Linked DNA regions of Gemmatirosa kalamazoonensis. The protein of the gene in region 2 interacts with the protein of the main gene of each other region in a pairwise test. Links are inferred from orthologs where the notes say so. Each region holds a gene or a part of one and is shown on either strand. Other genes may lie near its edges.

The links. The genes of interacting proteins can lie anywhere in the genome.
Region 1: the proteins of leuS (region 2) and ligA interact in binary tests that used the Escherichia coli proteins (3 or more experiments, as listed by UniProt). The link is inferred for Gemmatirosa kalamazoonensis from one-to-one orthologs.

What each region holds. Positions count from the first base shown.
Region 1 is NZ_CP007128.1:3,165,152-3,169,047, forward strand. What follows is about bases 933-3,896. They hold ligA (NAD-dependent DNA ligase LigA), read right to left. Parts: upstream 3,460-3,896; coding sequence 1,405-3,459; downstream 933-1,404. Other genes in these bases: J421_RS13570 (phosphoribosyltransferase), read left to right, coding at 933-945; J421_RS13575 (V4R domain-containing protein), read right to left, coding at 933-1,408; J421_RS13585 (diguanylate cyclase), read right to left, coding at 3,528-3,896. Outside these bases: J421_RS13565 (tetratricopeptide repeat protein), read right to left, coding at 1-228; more of J421_RS13570, read left to right, coding at 424-932; more of J421_RS13575, read right to left, coding at 914-932. UniProt on the Escherichia coli protein: DNA ligase that catalyzes the formation of phosphodiester linkages between 5'-phosphoryl and 3'-hydroxyl groups in double-stranded DNA using NAD as a coenzyme and as the energy source for the reaction.
Region 2 is NZ_CP007128.1:2,816,281-2,821,234, reverse strand. The notes cover bases 925-4,012. They hold leuS (leucine--tRNA ligase), read right to left. Parts: upstream 3,689-4,012; coding sequence 1,160-3,688; downstream 925-1,159. Other genes in these bases: J421_RS12100 (tetratricopeptide repeat protein), read left to right, coding at 3,834-4,012; J421_RS12110 (hypothetical protein), read left to right, coding at 925-1,101. Also shown: more of J421_RS12110, read left to right, coding at 223-924; more of J421_RS12100, read left to right, coding at 4,013-4,337; J421_RS12095 (hypothetical protein), read left to right, coding at 4,429-4,954.

The sequences.
Region 1 (3,896 bases), 350 kb from region 2 along the record:
CGCCTCGTCCTGCTGGCCGAGCTTGCTGTACGCGATCGCCATGTTCTGGAGCACGCGCTGGTCGTTCGGGCGATCGCGCAGCGCGAGCCGGTACGAAGTCAGCGCGGCGTCGTAGTCGCCCTGCCGCTCGAGGGCGAGCGCCTCGTTCAGGTAGTCGACGCGCCCCGACTTCGAGGACTTCGCATCGCTCTCCGACTTCCCGCCCGTGAGGCGACTCCACCAGGACATGCGGTCGAGGGTGCGCGAGGATGAGGCTGGGCCCACGCTGCGGCCGCGCTGGCGCGGCCGCGAACCGGTCGCCCGTGATCCGTTCGCCGGTCGTCGGGGGCGCTCCCAGGGAGGGCAAGCTATCGGGTGCGTTCGACGCCAACAAGCCGATTCGCGGGGTACCGCTCCACGGTCGCGCGGCTACCTTACGCCCTCATGCCGGCGCGCAGGAGCATCGATCCGAACAAGGGAATTCTCGTCGTCGAGTGGCCGCTCTTCGGCGAGCTGTCGCGCGCCCTCGCGCTGAAGGTCGCGCGCGAGTACGACCCCGAGATCGTCGTCGGCGTGGCGACGGCCGGCGTCGTTCCCGGTGCGGTGATCGCCGCGATCCTCGACCGCCCGTTCGCGGCGATCACCGTGAGTCGCCGCTTTCGCGCCGAGACGGTGCGCCAGACGCCCGCCGTCATCGGCGCGGCGCCGCAGGAGGTGCGCGGCAAGCGTGTGCTCATCGTCGACGAGACGTGCGACTCGGGCGACACGCTGCGTCTCGCCGTCGGCGCGATCGTGAACGCCGGCGCGCACACCGTCCGCACCGCCGTCGGCTTCAAGACGGGGAGCTACGTGCCCGACTTCCACGCGCTCGCCACCGAGAGCACGATCGTGCTGCCGTGGGACCGCGAGGTGCTCGTGCGCGGCGAGCTGCTGCCTAACCCGGCGTACGAAGGGCTGATCGCCTGACCGCGTCGGCGCTGCCGACGACGAACTCGCACCGCGGCGCCCCGGTCGATCGGCACGCGACCTCCTCGACGGCGAGTGCCGTCCCCGCCGCGCGGCCGAAGAACCCGGCGAGCAGGCCGGTGGAGAAGTGGCACGCGGGCGACTCGGCGTCGGCGTCGGGCTCGCCCTCCACCCAGTCGGCCGACGTGAGGCGCATCACGTCCGCGTCGCGGCGCGCGTCGATCGTCACGTCGCCCCAGCCGCCGCGCGCGAGGTGCTCGGCGAGCGCCGCGGTGAACTCGTCGAGCGGCATCGCCTCCGGCTCGGCGCCGGTGCGCTCGCGCACGCGCGCCGCGAAGTCGTCGTAGAGCGCGAGCCCGGCGACCGATCCCGCCTCGCGCAGCCGCTCGGCGCCGCGCGGCGTGTCGAGCACCGCGGCGCGCAGCGACTGCAGCGCGCCGGCCGGCAGCACGAGTCGGCTCATTCGGATCCCGCCTCCACGCGGCGCAGCAGCTCCGCCTCGTCGATGATCTCCACGCCGTACTCCGTGGCCTTCGTGAGCTTGCTGCCCGCGTCGGCGCCGGCGAGCAGGAAGCTCGTCTTGCGCGACACGGAGCTCGTCACGCGTCCACCGTGCGCCTCCACGAGCTCCGTCGCCTGCTCGCGCGTCAGCGTCGGCAGCGTGCCGGTGATGACGACGGTGCAGCCCTTCAGCGCCGTCCCCGCCGCGGCCGACGGCTCGTGCATCGTGAGTCCGCGCTCGGCGAGCCGCGCGACGAGCTGTCGCGCCTCCGGGTCCGCGAACCAGTCCACCACCGAGCGCGCCATCGTCTCGCCGACGCCGCGCACCTCGAGCACGTCGTCCACGGACGCGTTCAGGAGCCGGTCCATGGTGCCGAAGTGCCGCGCGAGCAGTCGCGCCGCCACCTCGCCCACGAAGTCGATGCCTAACCCGAACAGGAGGCGCGACAGCGGCTGCGCGCGCGACTCGGCGAGCGCCTGCACGAGGTTCTCCGCGCTCTTCTCGGCGAACCGCTCGAGCGCCACGAGCTGCTCCACCGTGAGGTCGTACAGGTCCGCCGCGTCGTGCACGAGCCCCGCCTCGAGCAGCTGCTGGATGCGTGCGTACGACAGGCCGCGGATGTCCATCGCGCCGCGCGACGCGAAGTGCACGAGCCCCTCGAGCTGCCGCGCGGGGCAGTGGAAGTTGCGGCAGTAGAGCATGCCGCGGTCCTCCCCGGGCTCGAGCGGCGTGCCGCACGCGGGGCAGTGCGTCGGCGGCTCGTACGGCGCCGGCGGATGCGTCGCGTCGCGCTTGTCCGGCACCGGCCCGATGACCTGCGGGATCACCTCGCCGGCGCGCTTCACCTGCACGCGGTCCCCGGGGCGCAAGTCCTTCTCGCGAATCAGCTCGAAGTTGTGCAGCGTCGCGAGCCTAACGGTCGCGCCGCCGATCTCCACCGCCTCCAGCTCCGCGTACGGGTTCACGCTGCCCGTGCGGCCGACGTTGACCTTGATGTCGAGCAGCGTCGTCTCCGCGATGTCGGGCGCGAACTTGCGCGCGATGGCCCACCGCGGCTCGCGCCCCACGTCGCCGAGCTCGCCCTGCAGCGCGAGCGAGTCGACCTTCACCACCGCGCCGTCGATCGCGAAGTCGAGCGTCGCGCGCTGCACCTGCTCCACGTCGTGCGCCCACGCGTGCACGTCGTCGAGCGTGACGCAGCGGCGGCGGTGCGGCGCCACGGGAATGCCCCACGACGCGAGCGTCTCCAGCAGCTCCCACTGCGACGCGAACGGCAGCGCGCGCGCGCCCTCCGGCACCGCCACCGCGTAGCCGAAGAAGCGGAGCGGACGCTTCGCCGTCATCTTCGGGTCGAGCTGACGCAGCGCCCCGGCGGCGGAGTTGCGCGGGTTCGCGAACACCGGCTCGCCGGCCGCCACGCGCTCGGCGTTCATCTTCTCGAAGCCGGTGTACGTCATGTACACCTCGCCGCGGATCTCGAGCACGCCGGCCGGCACCTTGCCGCGCAGCCGCAGCGGGATCTCGCGGATCGTGCGCAGGTTCGGCGTGACGTCCTCGCCCACGGTGCCGTTGCCGCGCGTCGCGCCGGTCGCCAGCACCCCGTCGCGATACGTGAGGCTCACCGCCGCGCCGTCGATCTTCAGCTCCGCCGTGTAGCCGGCGTGTCGCACCTCGTCGCCGGCGAGTCGCACGATGCGCTCCTCCCACTCCGCGAGCTCCTCGTCGCTGAACGCGTTGCCGAGCGACAGCATCGGCACGAGGTGCGTGTGCTTCGGGAGCACGGACTGCGGCTCGGCGCCCACGCGCAGCGTCGGCGAGTCCTCGGTGCGCAGCTCCGGGTGCTCGCGCTCGAGCGTCTGCAGCTCGCGGAACAGCCGGTCGTACTCGGCGTCGGAGAGCGTGGGCCGATCGAGCACGTAGTACTCGTACGACGCCTGCTCGATCTGCTCGCGCAACGTGCCCGCGCGCGCGGCCAGCGCGGCGAGTTCCTCCTCCTCGTTCCGGGTCGGCATGGCGAGAATCTAGCTGCGTGGCCGCGTGGCCGCGTAAGGGCTCACGCAGCCACGCGGCCACGCAGCGGTCACTCTCCGTCGAACACCTCGACGCGGTTTCTCCCGTGCTGCTTCGCCTCGTAGAGCGCGTCGTCGGCCGCCTTCACGAGGCCCTCCTGGTGGCGGATCTCGGGGTGCGGCCACGCGGCGGCGCCGGCGCTCAGGGTGCGGCGCAGCGAGCCGCCGTCGTACGTGAACTCGCGCGCCTCCACCGCCTGCCGCACGCGCTCCGCGAACGCGCGCGCGTCGTCGATGTTCGCGTTCGGCAGCAGCACGATGAACTCCTCGCCGCCGTAGCGACCCACGCGGTCGATCTCGCGCGCCGAGTCCTTCAGGATCTCGGCGACCTGGCGCAGCACCGCGTCGCCGGCCTGGTGGCCGTACGTGTCGTTGACGCT
Region 2 (4,954 bases):
TCTCCAGGAAGGGGTGGTTCACCCGGTAGGACACGCCGGCGTGCGGGGAGGGTTGCCGACCAGACCTCGCCGCGCCGCCCCCTGCGATGTAGCGGCTTCCTTGACAGGGGCACCGGAGGGTGGCATGTCCCCACACCCGCTCACGGTCCCGCCGTGATCGCCCATCTTCGGACGCCCCCGTCCATTCTCGGGGCCGAGCGGGCAATGCAAGACGGAGGATCCATGCGTCCTCGACTGACGTTGCTCGCGATCGCCGGGTGCCTGCTCCCCGCACTCCCGCTGCACGCTCAGCCCGCGGGCCCGCCCGTCATCCTGCAGATCTTCCGCGAGGATGTGAAGGTCGGCAAAGGGTCCGCGCACGAAACGATCGAGGCGCAGTGGCCGGCAGCGTTCCGCAGGGCCGCGACGAAGAACCACTATCTCGCCGCCACGACGAGCACCGGCGGGCAGGAAGCCTGGTTCATGACGGCCGTGCCGGACTACGCGACGCTCGAAGCATACGACCAGGAGATCGCGAAGGCGCCGGGGCTCAGCGCCGAGCTGCAGCGGCTCTCGGCGGCGGACGGCGAGATGCTCTCGGGCGCGCGGACCTTCCTCGCCGAGCTCCGTCCGGACTCCGGCCCGCCCGGCGCGCCCCTGGATATCGGAAAGATGCGCGGGTTCGTGATCACCACGTACCGGCTGCGTCCCGGGCACACCGCAGATTGGATGGAGATGCGCGGCGCGCTCGTCGCGGCGTACGCCAGAGCCGGCCTCGAGCACGGCACGGCCGTCTACGAGATCGTGCAGGGCGTCACCACGCCGACGTACATGGTGATCCGTCCGTTCCGGTCGATGGCGGAGATGGACGCGCGCTCGGCGAATGCGTCGAAGGTGCGGGCGGCGATGTCCATGGAGCAGCGCGCGCGCTACGACAAGCTGACGTCGGACGCCGTGATCTCGCGCGAGGTGGAGACGCTCATGTTCAACCCGAAGATGAGCTATGCCCCCGAGGGGATGGTCGCGAGCGATCCCGCGTTCTGGACGCCGAAGCCCGTGGTCGCGCAGCGACCGAGCCTCGTCAAACCCGCGGTCAACGTGAAGGAGCCGCCGAAGCCATGACCGGCGCCGCGGCGGGGCGAGCCCGTACCCGCCGCGGCACTCGACCGCTCGGCCGTCGTCACACGACGACGTTGAGCAGCCGTCCGGGGACGAAGATGACCTTCTTCGGCTCCCCCGTCACGAACTTCGCGATGTTCTCCTCGCGCAGCGCGGCGGCCAGCGCATCCGCCTGCGCGATCTCCTTCAGCACGCGGATGCGGCCGCGCAGCTTCCCGTTCACCTGCACCGCGAGCTCGATCTCGTCCTCGGCGGCGAGCGCCGCATCGAACACCGGCCAGCCGGCGTCGAACACGCTCCTGGCGTCGCCCGTGCCGCGCTCCCACAGCTCCTCCGCGAGGTGCGGCGCGAACGGCGCGACGAGCTGCACCAGCGGCATCACCTCGTCGCGGTGCGGCGTGCGCTCGTTGAAGCGCAGCGTCTTCATGTACTCCATCATCGCCGCGATCGCCGTGTTGTACGACAGCCGCGGGATGTCGTCGCCGACCTTGCGGATCGTCTGGTGCAGCTTGCGCAGCACCGCCGGATCCGGCGCGGTCTCGGTCGTCATGTCGCGCACGCTCGCCCACAGGCGGTCGAGGAACCGCCGCACGCCGCTGATGCTCGCGTCGCGGAAGTCGCCGCCCTCCTCGTAGGGACCGAGGAACATGAGATACGTGCGGAGCGTGTCGGCCCCCCACTTCTCCACGTACTCGTCCGGGTTCACCACGTTGCCCTTCGACTTCGACATCTTCGCGCCGTCGCGGATCAGCAGCCCGTGCGCGCGGAACTTGGTGAACGGCTCGTCGAAGTCGACGTGCCCCATGTCGTGCAGCACCATCGTGACGAAGCGCGAGTACAGCAGGTGCAGGACCGCGTGCTCGTTGCCGCCGATGTAGCTGTTCACCGGCAGCCACTTCTTCGTGAGCGCCGGATCGAACGGCACGTCGTCGCGGTCCGCGCTCGGGTAGCGCAGGAAGTACCATGCGCTGTCGAGGAACGTGTCGCTCACGTCGGTCTCGCGCCGGCCTAACGCGCCGCACTTCGGGCACGGCACCTCGTACCACTCCTTCACGCGCGCGAGCGGCGACACCCCGCTGTCGTCGGGCTTGAAGTCCTGCGTGAGCGGCAGCTCCACCGGCAGCTGATCGACGGGCACCGGCACCGTGCCGCACGTGTCGCAGTAGATGACCGGGATCGGCGGGCCCCAGTAGCGCTGGCGCGAGATGGTCCAGTCGTGCAGGCGGTAGTTCGTCACCGCCTTCCCCTGCCCCATCTCCTCCAGCCACGCCGAGATCGCTCGGATGCCTTCCGGCACCGACAGCCCGTCGAAGCGGCCCGAGTTCACCAGGCGACCCTGCTCGTCGTCGGTGTAGGCCTCCGTGAGCGGCGCGTCGGCGTCGCCGTCGGGGCCCGCGACCACGCGCACGATCGGCAGCGCGAACTGCGTCGCGAACTCGAAGTCGCGCTCGTCGTGACCCGGGACGGCCATGATCGCGCCCGTGCCGTAGTCCATCAGCACGTAGTCGGCGACCCACACGGGGATGAGCGCGTTCGTCGCCGGGTTGTGCGCGTACGCGCCGGTGAACACGCCGGTCTTCTCCTTCGCGGAGACGGCCGACTTGCGCGCGACGAGGTCCTTCCGGCCGGCGCGCACGCGGTAGTCGTCGACGGCCGCGCGCTGGGCCGGCGCCGTGATGCGCTCCACCAGCGGGTGCTCGGGCGCGAGCACGAGGTACGTCGCGCCGAAGATCGTGTCGGGGCGCGTCGTGAACACGGTGATCGGCGTGCCCGTCATCACCATCGGGTTGTCGCTCGCGCCCGCCTCCTCCTCCGCCGTCGTGTCGCCGTCGTTAGGCACGAGGAAGTCGACGCGCGCGCCCTCGCTCTTGCCGATCCAGTTCCGCTGCGCGGTCTTCGTCGTCTCCGACCAGTCGAGCCAGTCCAGATCGTTCAGCAGCCGCTCGGCGTACGCGGTGATACGGAAGAACCACTGCTCCAGCAGCCGCTGCTCGACCGGCGTGCCGCACCGCTCGCATGCGCCGGCGATCACCTGCTCGTTCGCGAGCACGGTCTTGTCCTTCGGGCACCAGTTCACGGCCGCGCGCTTCTTGTACGCGAGGCCCTTCTCCAGCAGCTGCAGGAAGACCCACTGGGTCCACTTGTAGTAGTCGGGTCGGCTCGTGTCGACGACATAGCGCCAGTCGACCATGAGCCCCGCGCGCTCCAGCTGCCGCCGGAAGTTCGCCACGTTGCGCGGCGTCATCTCCGCCGGATGCACGCCCATCTTCAGGGCGAAGTTCTCCGAGTGGATCCCGAACGCGTCGAAGCCGAGCGGCTCGAACACCGTGTGGCCGAGCTGCCGCTGGTGACGCCCCTGGATGTCCGCACCCGTGAACGCGAACAGGTTCCCGACGTGGAGCCCCTCGGCCGAGGGGTACGGGAACATCATGAGCTGGTAGTACGGGCGCTCGCCGCCCGACAGGTCGACGCGGTTCGTGCCGCGCTCCTGCCAGCGCTGCTGCCACTTCCGCTCGACAGCGGACGGATCGTACGGCGCCGGCTGGTCGGCCGGCGACGGGGCGTGCGGGGACTCGATGGGGACGGTCATGGAGCGGCTGCGGGGTCGGAATGGTCCACGGAATCTAGCGAGTCCGGCTACGAGGCGGTCGCCACGCGCACCGTTTTCCGCGCCAGACGTTCCCGATGGTACGTGAGATGCCCCTCGCCCGCTCGTCGTCTCGCGAGAGCTTCTCATGCGCAGCACTCTCCCCCCGATCGTGCTCGCCGTCGCCACGATCGCCATCGCCGCCTGCACGTGGCGCGACGGGGAGCCGGCGGTTCGCATCATTCCCGATCCCGCCGGACAGCGGGCCGCGTCGCTGCTGGACGCCGCGGACACCGCCATGGCGCACGGCAAGCCCGACATCGCCCGCGCCGCGCTCGCCTCCGCCTACGGCCAGCCGACGCCGAGCCCGGACGTGGCGTACCGCGTGGCCCGGCTCGCCGACCGGCTCGACGACGTCGGCACGGCGGCCCGCGCCTATCGTCGCTACCTCGCGCTCGCCCCGACGAGCCCGGTCGCGGACTCCGTGCGGACCCGGCTGCTCGCGCTCGTGTCCGGCCCGATGCGCGCGCGCATCGTCGACCCGCTCGGCGTCGAGCAGCTCGTGGCGACGGGCGAGGTCGAGCCCGCGACGGACAGCGCGCCGACCGGCGCGCACCATCCTGCCGCGAAGCCCCATCGTCCTCGCCGTTAGGAAACATCTGATTGGCCCGGGGGTAGAACTACGTATCCCCCGGTAGCGAGATCGCCGGCGGATGCACGTTGCCCCTTTTCCGGAGCCACGCATGCATCGTCGCTTGTCCGTGCTCGTCGTTCTCGCCATGGCCGCCGGCTGCGACCGCAAGTCCGACGTCGCGCCCCTCGACCACGACGCATCGATGCTCCGGCCGGACACGGCGGTGGCCGCCGTCCCGAGCACGCGCGTGGACGAGCTGCTCGACGAGGCCCGGGGCGCCGTGACCACCGGCGACACCGCGACCGCGGAGGGGAGCCTCGCCGGGGCGGTGACGGTCGCCGACACCGACGCCGCGCTCGTGGCCCGCATCGCCGACCGGAGCCTCGCGCTCGGCCTCGCCGCGTACGCGGAGCTCGGCTACCGCCGGTACCTCGCGCTCGCCCCCCGCGGGCCGCTCGCCGAGCAGGCCCGCCAGCGGCTGGCGCTGCTCGCCCCGGAAACCGTCGCTGCGGCGCCCCGCGCCGTGCCCGTGCCCGCGACGGCGGTCAGTCATGAGGTGAAGCGCGCGACGGTGCGCGCGGTTCGTCGCACGCCCGCCCTCGGCACAGCCGCCCGCGGTATGCCCGCGCGCGGTA